DNA from 3 places in the Kitasatospora sp. NPDC057518 genome. Region 2 is predicted to be linked to each of the others. Evidence: riboswitches for the same ligand, from Rfam matches in the RefSeq annotation. Region 2 holds a riboswitch; each other region holds the start of a gene.
What was found. A riboswitch is a leader RNA that binds a small molecule or an ion and turns the genes downstream of it on or off. The one in region 2 is predicted to bind cobalamin.

Region 1: it holds a riboswitch for cobalamin, as region 2 does, so the genes downstream of both, ACFU7Z_RS21040 (ribonucleoside-diphosphate reductase subunit alpha) here and ACFU7Z_RS04665 (CoA-acylating methylmalonate-semialdehyde dehydrogenase) in region 2, are expected to answer to the same signal.
Region 3: it holds a riboswitch for cobalamin, as region 2 does, so the genes downstream of both, ACFU7Z_RS07520 (cobalamin biosynthesis protein) here and ACFU7Z_RS04665 (CoA-acylating methylmalonate-semialdehyde dehydrogenase) in region 2, are expected to answer to the same signal.

What each region holds. Positions count from the first base shown of each region.
Region 1 is NZ_JBHVEU010000199.1:1,113-5,593, forward strand. It holds gene ACFU7Z_RS21040 (ribonucleoside-diphosphate reductase subunit alpha) at 1-2,358, opposite strand, end outside; cobalamin riboswitch at 2,551-2,695, opposite strand; gene ACFU7Z_RS21045 (hypothetical protein) at 3,110-3,991, shown strand; gene ACFU7Z_RS21050 (glycoside hydrolase family 26 protein) at 4,132-4,481, shown strand, end outside.
Region 2 is NZ_JBHVEU010000025.1:22,457-26,937, forward strand. It holds gene ACFU7Z_RS04660 (acyl-CoA dehydrogenase family protein) at 1-783, opposite strand, end outside; gene ACFU7Z_RS04665 (CoA-acylating methylmalonate-semialdehyde dehydrogenase) at 792-2,291, opposite strand; cobalamin riboswitch at 2,501-2,692, opposite strand; gene ACFU7Z_RS04670 (alcohol dehydrogenase catalytic domain-containing protein) at 2,819-3,862, opposite strand; tRNA gene ACFU7Z_RS04675 (tRNA-Cys) at 3,983-4,053, opposite strand; gene ACFU7Z_RS04680 (hypothetical protein) at 4,260-4,481, shown strand, end outside.
Region 3 is NZ_JBHVEU010000046.1:24,943-29,423, forward strand. It holds gene ACFU7Z_RS07515 (cobyric acid synthase) at 1-821, opposite strand, end outside; gene ACFU7Z_RS07520 (cobalamin biosynthesis protein) at 818-1,831, opposite strand; cobalamin riboswitch at 1,939-2,072, opposite strand; gene ACFU7Z_RS07525 (alpha/beta hydrolase family protein) at 2,397-3,503, shown strand; gene ACFU7Z_RS07530 (hypothetical protein) at 4,171-4,481, shown strand, end outside.

The DNA.
Region 1 (4,481 bases), on a different contig from region 2:
TTCCTGCTCCGGGGTGAGGGAGGGGGTGTTCACGGGCACCGGCGCCGGCGCGGCGGCACGGGCGGTGCCGGACGCGGCCTGGGCGATGCGGGTGGCCGGGCGCGAACGCAGGTAGTAGGTGGTCTTCAGACCCACCTTCCACGCGTAGGCGTACATCGAGCTGAGCTTGCCGATGGTCGGCGCCGCCATGAACAGGTTCAGGGACTGGCTCTGGTCCAGGTACGGCATACGGGCCGCGGCCAGGTCGATCAGCGCGCGCTGCGGCAGCTCCCAGGCCGTCCGGTACAGCGAACGGACCCCGGCGGGCAGCCAGTTCAGGTCCTGGACGGAGCCGTTGGCGTCGCGCAGGGCGTCGCGGGTCTGCTGGTCCCAGACGCCGAGCTCCTTGAGCTCGCGCACCAGGTACGGGTTGACCTGGAGGAACTCGCCGGACAGCGTCTCGCGCTTGAACAGGTTGGACACCTGCGGCTCGATGCACTCGTACACGCCGGCGATGGACGCGATGGTCGCGGTCGGCGCGATGGCCAGCAGCAGCGAGTTGCGCAGGCCGGTCTCGGCGATCCGGGCGCGCAGCGCCGTCCAGCGGTCGGCCCACTGCGGGGCGGCCGTCGGGAAGTGGTCGATGTGCAGCTCGCCGCGGGCGGCGCGGGTCTCGCCGTACGCCTCGTGGCGGCCGAGCTGCTCGGCCAGGTCGGCGGAGCGCTCGTACGCGGTGAGCATGATGCGCTCGGCGATCAGCGTGGACAGGCGGGCGGCCTCGGCGGAGTCGAAGTCGATCCGCAGCTTGAAGAAGACGTCCTGGAGGCCCATCACGCCGAGGCCGACCGGCCGCCAGCGGGAGTTGGAGGTGCCGGCCTCGGTGGTCGGGTAGAAGTTGATGTCCACCACGCGGTCGAGGAACGTCACGGCCGTGCGGACGGTGGCGTCGAGGCGCTCCCAGTCCATGGCGCCGAGCAGGTCGTCGACGGTGGCACCGGGGGCCACGTGGGCGCCGAGGTTGACCGAGCCGAGGTTGCAGACGGCGGTCTCGGAGTCGTCCGTGACCTCCAGGATCTCCGTGCACAGGTTGGAGGAGTGCACGGTGCGGCCCGGCAGGGCGGTCTGGTTGGCGGCGCGGTTGGAGGCGTCCTTGAAGGTCATCCAGCCGTTGCCGGTCTGCGCCAGGGTGCGCATCATGCGGGCGTACAGGGTCTGCGCCGGGATGGTGCGGACGGCCTTGCCGGCCAGCTCGGCCTTGCGGTAGGCCTCGTCGAAGTCGGCGCCCCACAGGTCGACCAGCTCCGGCACGTCGGCCGGGGAGAACAGCGACCAGTCCTGGTTGGCGTTGACCCGGCGCATGAACTCGTCCGGGATCCAGTGCGCCAGGTTGAGGTTGTGGGTGCGGCGGGCCTCTTCGCCGGTGTTGTCGCGGAGCTCCAGGAACTCCTCGATGTCGGCGTGCCAGGTCTCCAGGTAGACGCAGGCCGCGCCCTTGCGGCGGCCGCCCTGGTTGACGGCGGCGACCGAGGAGTCGAGGGTGCGCAGGAACGGCACGATGCCGTTGGACTTGCCGTTGGTGCCGCGGATCAGGCTGCCGCGCGAGCGGATGCGCGAGTAGGACAGGCCGATGCCGCCGGCGTGCTTGGACAGGCGGGCGATCTGCGCGTAGCGGTTGTAGATCGAGTCCAGATTGTCCAGCGGCGAGTCGAGCAGGTAGCAGCTCGACATCTGCGGGTGCCGGGTGCCGGAGTTGAACAGCGTCGGCGAGGAGGTCAGGTACTCCAGGCGGCTCATCAGGCCGTACAGCTCGGCCACCTCGCGCACCGACTGCTCGGAGTCGCCGACCGCCAGGCCGCAGGCGACGCGGAGCAGGAAGTGCTGCGGGGTCTCGATCACCTTGCGGGTGATCGGGTGGCGCAGCAGGTAGCGGGACTGCACGGTGCGCAGGCCGAAGTACTCGAAGCGGTCGTCGCCGGCGGTGTCGATCAGCGCGTCCAGGGCGGCGGCGTGCTTGGCGACGAAGTCCGCGGTGGTGTCGCCGATCAGGCCCTCGGTGTGGCCGACGGCGATCGAGGCGGAGAAGGACACCGAGCCCTGGCTGTTCGCCTCGTCGACGATCTCCAGCGCGAGCAGGCGGGCGGCCAGCTTCGAGTACTGGGGGTCCTCGGCGATCATCGACGCGGCGGCGTCCACGGCCAGCCCGCGCAGCTCGGCGAAGTCCGAGCCGGCGTGGCGGCCGCGCAGCGCGGCGGCGGCGACATGGCCGGGGTCGACCTCGGTGAGGTCGGTGCTGCGGTCGGTGAGCAGCCGCAGCAGCGCGCCCCCGGGGTCGGAGACCGTCGGGTCGGTGAAGGCGGTACCGGAGCCCTGGGCGGGCAGGGTGGCTGAGGCAGCGGTGGTCAAGGCGCTCTCTCCTGGCGGCGATCGGCGGCGGTGCTCGGGGGGCCACCGGGCCGATCTGGGCAGGGGAGCACGGCGCGAACGCAAAAAAGCGTCGCGCGAGGTGACTCCCCGGCCCGCCCGCGAGGCCCGGAGGGGTACTGCTGGTGCCGGCGCGGCCTCTGCGGGAGGGCCGTGGCGCACGCCGTCGGCAGGTACTCGGACTCGCGGGGTGCGGCTGCTGGAGCCGCCCGCTCACCGCTGCGGGGCAGTCCCGGATTCGCACCGGGTTCCCCTGCATCGACAGCAGAAGCGAGCATACATGTAGTGGTGTCTCACTGAAGCGACCCCAGATGTAGTACGGCGCCGCGTGTCGGGACGATGACCGGCAGTACCAGGAACGTGGTGCGCGATGGCCCTCGGCAGCCCCGGAACCGGGCCGGGGCCGTCCTGGTTTCGATACGGAATGGTCACCGGGAGGACCGGCGCTCACGAGGATGCCCTACGATCTGGGCGCATGAGCGACGGAACTGGCGTACCTGGGCAGGGGCCGCAGGGAACGCCTCCCGCCGGGCCGGGGGGCGCACAGAGTCAGCAGCCGGTGGTACCTGGTCCGGTACCGCCGCCGAGCGGGGGTTTCGGGCCGCCGCCCGCCTCGTACGGGCCGGTGGTGCCGTCGGTGCAGCCGGTCGCGCAGCCCATCCCGCCGGTGCCGCACCCGGTCGCGCCTCCGCCGCAGCCGGCTCCGCCGGTGGGGCAGCCGCACCCGCAGCCGGTCGGGCAGCCCCAGCCCGTCGCGCAGCCGCAGCCGCAGTGGCACCTCCAGCAGCAGCCCCAGCAGCCGGTCCCGCAGCAGCGGGCCGAGCCGGACTGGGACGCGCTGGCGGACCGCAACGAGGTCGAGGGCAAACGCCGTCGCCGGATGAAGGCCGTCGGTGTGGTGGCCGCGGTCGCCGTGGTGGGCGGCCTGGTCGCGGGCGGTGTGGTGCTGCTCCAGGGCAAGAAGGACGACGGTTCCCCGACCGTCGCGAAATCCACCCAGCCGACCGTCCCCCCGAGCACGTCCGGTACGCCGGACGACCCGTCGAAGCCGATCTGGGAGGCTGCCACCGACCCGGCGCCGCAGGACGCGGGAGCGCTGTTCTCCGCGCTCCAGGTGACGATCAACGGCGCCACCTGGAACCGCACCGTCGTGTCGCTGGACTCGCCCTGTTGGGACGGGAACTCCACGACCGGAGGGCTGGGCAAGGTGCTCGGCGACCAGGGGTGCCAGCAGGTGCTCCGGGCGACGTACGTCTCCGGGGACAGCGCGGTCACCGTCGGGGTGGCGGTCTTCGAGCACAAGCTCCAGGCCGAGACCGCGCTGAAGAACTTCGCCGGTCAGCTCAAGGGCGCGCCCGCCCCCGGTTCGCCGGCGTTCTGTGCCGGTCCGGGTTGTACCGGCACCCACAACAGCCTGGGCCGGTACGGCTACTTCACGGTCGAGGGCTCGGCGAAGGGCGGCAACGCTCCGGACGCCACGGCGACCGCCGCGGCCGCCGGGTTCACCGAGCACGTGAAGGGGCAGTTGCTCAAGCGCGCCAAGGCCGCGTCCTCGGCCGCGCCCGGCGTCCAGGGCACCCCGGCGGGCTGACCCGCCGTGACACCCCGGCCCCGGCGGTTCGTTCGCCGGGGCCGGGGGAGTGTGGCAGGCTCTCGGAACAGTCATTTCGCATGTGTGTTCCGGTTGCGTCCGTGGGGGGCGGCGCCGGCGAGCAACCGGAGGAGCGGTCCGTGGCCCTGCCCAGAGCCCTGCGCGGCAAGCCGGCCGTCCTGGCCGCGGCCGGGATCGTCATCGCCGCGGGAGCGGTCGCCCTGCTGGACCACGACGGCAGGGCGGAGGGCGAACAGCCCCCGAGGGTCCCGGTGTCGGTCGGCCTCCCCGGGCGTACCCTGCCGCCGGAGGTGGGCCGGGACCTGCTCGCCCGGGACCCGCAGGCCTCGCCGAACGCCCGCGCCGTCCAGCAGTTCCTCGCCGACCTGGAGGCCCAGGCCCGTACCGGGCAGAGCGGCGGCACGGTGATCGGCCAGCACGTCGAGGCGCACAACGAGCGCAACAACCCCGAGTACGGGGACTACCGGGG
Region 2 (4,481 bases):
CCGGGTGGCCCGCTCCAGGGCGTCCTGCGCGCCGCCGACGGAGCAGGCGGCGATGCCGAGCCGGCCGCCGTTCAGCCCGTTCATGGCGATCCGGAAGCCCTCGCCCTCCCCGCCGAGCAGGCGGTCGGCGGGGAGCCGGACGCCGTCCAGCAGCACCTGCCGGGTCGGCTGGGCGTTCCAGCCCATCTTCTTCTCGTTCGGTCCGAAGGAGACGCCGGGGTCGTCCCGCTCCACCAGGAACGCGGAGACGCCCCGGGCCCCCGGGCCGCCGGTGCGGGCCATCACCACGTACACCTGTGAGGTGCCGGCGCCCGAGACGAACTGCTTGACGCCGTCCAGGACCCAGTGGTCCCCGTGCCGGCGGGCCCGGGTGGCCAGCGCGGCGGCGTCCGAGCCCGCGCCCGGCTCGGTGAGGCAGTAGCTGCCGAGCAGTTCCGTCGAGCAGAGCCCGGGCAGCAGCCGGGCGCGCTGGGCGGGACTGCCGTAGCGGTCGATCATCCAGGCGACCATGTTGTGGATCGACAGGTAGCCGGCGATGGACGGGCAGCCGGTCGCCAGCGCCTCGAAGACGAGCACGCCGTCCTGGCGGCCGAGCTCCGAGCCGCCCGCCTCCTCCCGCACGTAGACGCCGCCGAGGCCCAGGTCGGCGGCCTTGCGCAGGACGTCGACCGGGAAGTGCTTGGCCTGGTCCCACGCGACGGCGTGCGGGGCGAGGTGCTCGCGGGCGAAGTCCCGGGTGGTCGCGACGATGGCGAGCTGGTCGTCGGTCAGATGGGTGTGCACGGCGCGCCTCAGCCCATCGTCGGGATGGTGAAGCTCGCGCCCTCCTTGGCCCCGGAGGGCCAGCGCGAGGTGACGGTGCGGGTGCGGGTGTAGAAGCGGATCGAGTCCGGCCCGTGCTGGTTGAGGTCGCCGAACGCGGAGCGCTTCCAGCCGCCGAAGGTGTGGTAGGCGATCGGCACCGGGATCGGCACGTTGACCCCGACCATGCCGGTGTTCACCCGCCGGGCGAAGTCCCGGGCGGTGTCGCCGTCCCGGGTGTAGATGGCCACTCCGTTGCCGAACTCGTGCTCGCTGGGCAGCCGCAGCGCCTCCTCGTAGTCGGCGGCACGCACCACGGTGAGCACCGGCCCGAAGATCTCCTCCCGGTAGATCCGCATGCCGGGCGTGACCCGATCGAACAGCGAGGCGCCGAGGAAGTAGCCGTCCTCGTGCCCGGCCAGCCGGAAGTCCCGTCCGTCGACGACGAGTTCGGCGCCCTCCTCGACCCCGAGGTCCAGGTAGCCGCGCACCCGCGCCAGCGCGTCGGCGCCGACCAGCGGGCCGAAGTCCGCCGCCGGGTCGTCCGACCGCCCGACCTTGAGCGCGCCGATCCGCTCGACCAGCTTCGCCACCAGGGCGTCCGCCGTCGCCTCCCCCACCGGGACGGCCACCGAGATCGCCATGCAGCGCTCCCCGGCCGAGCCGTACCCGGCGCCGATCAGCGCGTCCGCCGCCTGGTCGAGGTCGGCGTCCGGCATCACGATCAGGTGGTTCTTGGCCCCGCCGAAGCACTGCGCCCGCTTCCCGTGCGCGGCGGCGGTGGCGTACACGTACTGGGCGACCGGCGTGGAGCCGACGAAGCCGAGCGCCTGGACGCGCGGGTCCTCCAGCAGGGTGTCCACGGCCTCCTTGTCACCGTTGACGACATTGAGCACGCCCGGCGGCAGCCCGGCCTCCAGGAACAGCTCGGCCAGCCGCAGCGGCACCGAGGGGTCGCGCTCCGAGGGCTTGAGCACGAAGGCGTTCCCACAGGCCAGCGCGGGCGCGGCCTTCCAGAGCGGGATCATCGCCGGGAAGTTGAACGGCGTGATGCCCGCGACCACGCCGAGCGGCTGGCGCATCGAGTACACGTCGATGCCCGTCCCGGCGTTGTCGCTGAACTCGCCCTTCAGCAGGTGCGGGATGCCGGCGGCGAACTCCACGACCTCCAGGCCGCGTTGGATGTCGCCGTGGGCGTCGGCCACGGTCTTGCCGTGCTCGGCGGAGAGCAGCCGGGCCAGCTCGTCCTTCTCCTGCTCGACGAGTTGGAGGAAGCGCAGCAGGACGCGGGCCCGCCGCTGCGGGTTCCAGGCGGCCCACGCGGGCTGGGCCTGCGCGGCGTCGGCGATCACCGCCTCGACCTCGGCGCGGCTCGCCAGGGGCACCCGGGCCTGCACCCGGCCGGTGTTGGGGTCGTACACGTCGCCGAAGCGGCCGGAGGTGCCGGCGGTGGGCTTGCCGGCGATGAAGTGGGTCAGTTCTCGGACCATCGGTTCCTTCTCTCGACAGGGGTGGGGAGAGGAGGAATGGAGGCCGCCGCCTGCTGGCGGGCGCACGGTGGTGCGCCCCTCGGCACGGGCGTACGGCGGTGTGACGGTACGTCAGGACGCGGGCGCCCCGGCGGTCGTCGGCACGGGACAGCCAGGCGCGGTGGAACGGGAGCAGCCCGGAGTCATGTGTGTCGTCTCCATCCTCGTGGAAAACACGAACCACCCGCGGCCGGTATCCTGACTCCCGGATCACCGCACGCCCTCAGGCCTTCCCGGCTGGCTGCCAGTGGCCGTCATCTGCGAGGACGGACTCCCCGGTCACAGTGGCGGGACCGTGCCGGACTCACACCGGCTTCCCTGACACCGCGGACCTGCCGTCGACCATATAGTTGGACGTCCTAGTAAGTCCAGGGGTACGCGCCCGCGCCGCGCCGCCGGAGGGCCGCTCACCCCCGTCCACCTGCCCGGACACGCCGGGAGCCGGCCCCGAGGGACCGGCTCCGAGGGCCGGCTCCGATGACCGCCGCTCAGCGGCCGGTGGTGACGACCATGCGGAAGCGGGCCCGGTTGGCGGCCATCTTCTCCACCGCCGCCGCGGTCCGCTCCAGCGGCACCTCCTCGACCCAGGCCCGCACCCCCGTCTGCGCCGCGAAGCGCAGCGTGTCCTGGGTGTCGACCGCGATGCCCGAGGAGTGCGCGTAGACCTTCCGGTCGCCCTGGATCAACTGCAGGGCGCTCAGCTGCAGCGGCTCCGCCGGGAGTCCGACCATGACGAGCTCGCCCCGACGGGTGATCCCGTCGATCGTCGCCACCACGGCGGGCGCGTTGGTGACGGTGGACAGGACCACCTTCGCACCTCCCAACTGCCGTAGGGCCTCGGCGACATCGCCCGCGGTGCTGTCGATGTAGTGGGCGGCGCCGAGCCGGAGCGCGAGCGGCCCCTTCTCCTCGCCGCGGGCGATGGCGACGGTGCGGAAGCCCATCTTCTCGGCGAACTGGACGCCCAGGTGGCCGAGTCCACCGATCCCCAGGATGGCGACGGTGTCCCCGGGCCGTGCGGCGGAGCGGCGCAGGGCGTTGAAGACCGTCACCCCCGCGCAGGCCAGTGGCGCCGCCTCGACCGCGGTGAGCTCGTCCGGGACCGCCGCCAGGGCCACGGCCGGGACGACGACGGAGTCGGCGAACCCGCCCGGATAGGCGACGCCGGGGATCTCGACCCGCGCGCAGTGCAGGCCGTCGCCCGCCCGGCACGCGTCGCAGTGCCCGCAGCTGCCGCCGTACCAGCCGACCGCGACCCGGTCGCCGACCCGCCAGCCCTCCACACCCTCGCCGAGGGCGTCGACGCGGCCGGCGATCTCGTGCCCCGGGGTGATCGGGAAGGTGCTGCCGGGCAGCAGGCCGCCGGCGATGAGCAGGTCGGAGTGGCAGACCCCGCACGCCTCCACGGTGATCCGCACGGCTCCCGGACCGGGTTCCCGCGAGGGGACCTCGACCAGCTCGGGGGCCGCACCCGGCCCCGCGACCTGGACGGCGCGCAGCGGGGCGGCCGAGCCGCTGGGAGAGGTGGACATGAGCGATCCCTTCGCCGGGTGATTGTTCCCCCGGAGCCCCAGGTGACCGCACCGCTCGTCCTGTTCCGGGCGCGTCTCCCGACAGGAACTCGAAAGCTCTCGAAAGAACTCGGAAGAAAAAGGTGGAGATAGGAATCGAACCCATCTGAACGGCCCTGCAAGCCGCCGCCTAGCCACTCGGCCACTCCACCCCGACAACGATGGAAACATTACACGCACATGAACACGGACCCTGACCAGAATTCCCCGGGAACGGCGATGTTTCACCCCATGGGACTCTTAGTGCGTCTAGTGTTATTTCTTTCGACATGGCGCCGGTAGGGTCCGACGAGCCAGCGCGTAAAAGACCGGGTGCGCTAGCCTGTGCCGATATCTCCGACCCGATGGGATTTCACTGATGGCCGTTGAGGAATCACGGTTCACCCATACCGCGGAGCCGCTCTGCGGAACCGCCGCGAACCGGTGCCAGTACAAGAACCTGCCCCTGCGCGACCTTCCCCCACTCGGCGTCGTGCGCCGCGCCAGGATCGCCCGCGAGGGCCTGCGCGAGCGCCGCGCCGACGTTCCGGCGCCCGGCCGGCCCTCCCGGTTCGCCGAGGGGGACTGGGTCCGGGTGAAG
Region 3 (4,481 bases), on a different contig from region 2:
ATGTCGGTGAAGTTGGACAGCCGGGGGAAGCGCACCACGGCCACCCGCAGCACGTCCGCGCCGAGCGGCCCGGGCCCGTCCGCCCGGTCCGCCACGGTGGACAGGTCCAGCGAGTCCTCGGCGTCCAGCCAGAGCCCGGGCAGCATCGGCAGCGTGCCCAGCACCGGACGGCCGGTCAGCTCGTGCAGCATCTCCAGCCCGGGCGCCAGCAGCCGCGCGTCGCCGCGGAACTTGTTGACGAACCAGCCCGCCACGTGCCGCTGGTCCTCCGCCGACAGCAGCGCCAGCGTCCCGTACATCGCCGCGAAGACCCCGCCGCGGTCGATGTCCCCGACCACCACCACCGGCAGGGCGGCGGCCGTGGCCAGGCCCATGTTGGCGATGTCGCGGTCGCGCAGGTTGATCTCGGCGGGCGATCCCGCGCCCTCGCAGACCACCACGTCGTAGCGGCCGCGCAGGTCGGCCAGGCACTCCAGGGCGCGCTCCAGCAGGACGGGCTTGCGCTCGCGGTAGTCCAGCGCGCCGACCTCGGCCACCGGTCGGCCGAGCAGCACCACCTGGCTGCGGCCGTCCGCGCCCGGCTTGAGCAGCACCGGGTTCATCGCCGCCTCCGGCTCCACCCGGGCGGCCTGCGCCTGCATCGCCTGGGCGCGGCCGATCTCGGCGCCGTCGGCGGTGACGAAGGAGTTGAGCGACATGTTCTGCGCCTTGAACGGCGCGACCCGTACGCCCTGGCGGGCGAGCCACCGGCAGATCCCGGCCGTCACCACGCTCTTGCCCGCGTCCGAGGTCGTCCCCGCGACCAGCAGTGCGTTGCTCATACCCGTCCCCTCTTCTTCAGCAGTGCCCGCAGCAGGACGTGCCCCGCGACCGTCGTACCCAGCGCCAGTGCGCCCACCCGCCGGGAGAGCGCGCAGGCCCGCTCGATGTCGTCCACCGTCACCGGCCGCAGCTCCGCGCCCAGGACGGGCCGGTGCTCCACCCGCTCGCCGTACCGCAGCGTGCCGCCCAGTCGGACGCCCACCGCGCCGGCGAACGCCGATTCGGCCTGGCCCGCGTTCGGGCTCGGGTGCGCGGAGCCGTCGCGCCGCCAGACCCGCCAGGCGGTCCGGGGCTCGGGGGCGGCGGCCACCGTCAGCAGCGCCGTCAGCCGGGCGCCCGGCCAGCCCGCCACGTCGTCCAGCCGGGCCGAGGCCCAGCCGAACCGGGCGTAGCGGGGCGAGCGGTGGCCGACCATGGCGTCCAGGGTGTTCACGGCGCGGAAGGCCAGCAGGCCGGGGGTGCCGGCCAGGGCGCCCCAGGTCAGCGCGTTCACCACGGCGTCGGCGGTGTTCTCGGCCACCGACTCGACCACCGCCCGGGCGATCTGCTGCCCGTCCAGCGCGCTCGGGTCCCGCCCGCACAGGTGCGGCAGCCGCTCCCGGGCGGCGGCGAGGTCGCCGGCGGCCAGTGAGCGGCCGATGGTGCGGGCCTCCCGGGTCAGCGAGGTGCCGCCGAGCACCGTCCAGGTCGCGGCCGCCGCCAGCGCCGCCCGGCCCAGCGGGCGTCGGCCCACCGTACGGTCCAGGGCGAGCGCGCCCGCCGTGACCGCGCCCACGCACAGCGCGGTGTACCCGGCCCCGGCGGCACGGTCGTCGCGCCACAACCGCCGCTCCAGCCGGGTCGCGGCGCTGCCGAAGACGGCCACCGGGTGGCCCCGGCGGGGGTCGGCGAAGCGGGCGTCGGCGGCGTAGCCCGCGGCGGCGCCGAGCGCGAACACGGCGGCGCGGGCCAGCGGGCGCGAGGCTCGGGTCAGCGGGCGCGGAGCGGGGGAAGGCGCGCGCGGGGTCATCGGCCGCACGGCGGAGGGCAGCTCGGAGTCCGGCCGGGCGGGGCAGCCTGCATCGCGTGCGTGTCCTCACTCAGGGTCCGCGCCCTGGATCGACGTGACGGCGGCGAGAGTCTCCTGGCTTCCGGGTCGAACGCACCCCCGGAGCCTTCCAGCAGCCGTCGACGGCCCGCCGTGGCGATGTTCCGAGCGTGCTCCCCGGTGACAGTGGCGGGACCGCGCCGGACTTCCACCGGCTTCCTCTCCATGCCTCCGTTTGGCCCCAGGATCCCATCACGGGCCCGAACCGGGAGTCAACCGAGGTCACGGAGGGGTTGGTCACACGGGGACGCCGCTGACGCCCGGTCGGATCGCCCGGCGCGGCCCCGCCCCGACCCTCGCCACCGGCACCCCCTGAGTACCGCCCTGAGTACCGCCCTGAGCACCCCGGGAGCGCCCGCCGGGTGACCCGGACGGCCCAGCCCGGTGGCCGGTCGGGCGGAGCGCCGGTGAACTGGGGCTCGAACACCGTCCGGTCCGTGAACAACGTCCGTGAAGAACGTCCGTGAACAACAGAGCGGGGAGCGAGATGCGTTGGGGAACCGCCGCCGTCGTGGCGGCCGCCGCGGTGGGGGCCGCCGTGCTGGTGGTCGGCCGCCGGGCCTCCGAGCGGATGGTCCGTCCGGTGACCGCCGTCCAGGAGTCCGGGCCGGTCCAGGTCCGCGCCCTCGCCGCCGGCCGGGTCACCTTCACCCGCGGCCCCGCGAGCCTGCGTCCCGGCCGCTGGGCGGTGGAGTGGGCGGACGGCGGGCACGCGGTCGTCGAGGAGGTGCTGCACGCCGACGAACAGGGCGTCACCCGCCGACTGGTCCGCGCCGACCGGGGCACCCTCGTCCCCGGCACCGAGGTCCGCTTCACCCCGCGGGTCCACCTCGGCGACCCCACCGAGGCGCTCGGCCTGGCCTTCGCCGACACCACCGCCGACGGCGAGCTCGGCGCCCTCCCCGCCTGGCGGCTCGACGGCAAGCGCGGCACCTGGGTGATCCTGGTGCACGGCCCCGGCGACGACCGCCGGCAGACCCTCCCGGTGCTCCCCGTCCTCGACCGGCTCGGCCTGCCCGCCCTCGCCGTCACCTACCGCGGCGACCGGGGCGCCCCCGCCTCCCCGGACGGGCTCAGCCACTTCGGCGAGACCGAGTGGCGCGACATCGAGGCGGCGGTGCGGCTGGCGCTCGACAGCGGCGCGGGCAAGGTGATCCTGTACGGCTGGTCCGTCGGCGCGACCATCGTGCTGCAGACCGTGGCCCGCTCCGCCTGGTCGCACGCCGTCCGCGGCCTGATCCTCGACTCGCCCGTGCTCGACCTGCCCGCCTCCGCCCGCCGGGACGCCGCCCGGGCCGGCTTCCAGGGCGTCGCCGCCGAGCTCGGCGCCCTCGCCGCCGAGGGCCGCACCGGGGTCGACCTCGCCGACTTCGGCCGCATCGCCGACGGCACCGACCTGCGGGTGCCGACCCTCCTCCTGCACAGCCCCGAGGACCGGATCGCGCCCTTCGGCACCGCCGAGAAGCTGGCCGCCGCCCGCCGCGACGTGGTGAGCCTCCAACCCTTCCCCGGCGCCGACCACGCCACCCTCTGGAACACCGCCCCCGACCGCTACACCGAACTCCTCCGCCGCTGGCTCACCCCGCTCCTCTAGGGGCTCAACCACCCCCCCTGTGCGCGAGGGCGTTTTCGGCTGGTCCCCGCCGCTTTTCCCGGTGCGATTCCCCCCGTCCGGGAATGAACGTTCCTCCCATTCCTCCGGGCCCGCGTGAAAAGTCGGCCCGGCCGACTTCCGGTGCGGCTCGATCCCGATCACGCCGCCCGCCATCCGTCCGGATTCGGGCTGGACAGTCCTGCCGGGCGTCGCCGGGCCGAAACGCCCCCGTGCGGGCCCCTCGGCTGTCAGGAGCAATATTTGGCCCGGCCCCTTACCCCCCACCCGTACGCACGGTGACCGCCCGAGCATTCCCGGCAACCGGCCCGCCCCCCATGGCATGGGCAGGTCACACGTTTCCGGCCAGGCGGTTTGCCGTTGTTGCCCGATCTTGCGGAGGTGCCACCGGCGGTCGCCCGGTCGTACGGACAACCGGATGTGACAGAAGGCCGGTACAAGGGGAAGACTGCTCGACGTGACGTCTCGGAACCCGCGCGACCGTGATGCCCCGCTCCCGCCGACGATCGGTACCGGTGCGACGGTGACCCGTCTCCCCGGAACGGCCCAACGGCCCGCCGGTGGCAGGCCGGGCGGGGCGGGAGTCCCCCGTAACGCAGTACCCCGGCGACGAGGGCCCGCTCCGGCTCCCGGGCGGGGCAGGGTTCCCGTGCCGGAGGGCTTTCCGGCACCGTCCGAGCTGGCGCCGCTGGCCCGCCGGATGCTGGTGGACGCCGTCCGGGTCGCCCGCTGGGCCGGTGAGCTGGCCGAGGTCGACAAGCGCGGCGAGCTGCTCCCGGACGACGCCCGCGCGGCGGGCCGGGCCCTGGCCATGACGGTCGGTGCCGCCGCCAAGGCCTGGGGGCAGGCGCTGCTGGTGGGCCTGGTGGAGGCCCGGGACGGCGGAGCCGGCCCCGGCTGGCGCCTGCACGCCTGGGAGCACGACGACGAGGCCGTGGTGCGCGGCTGGTCGGCGCTGTT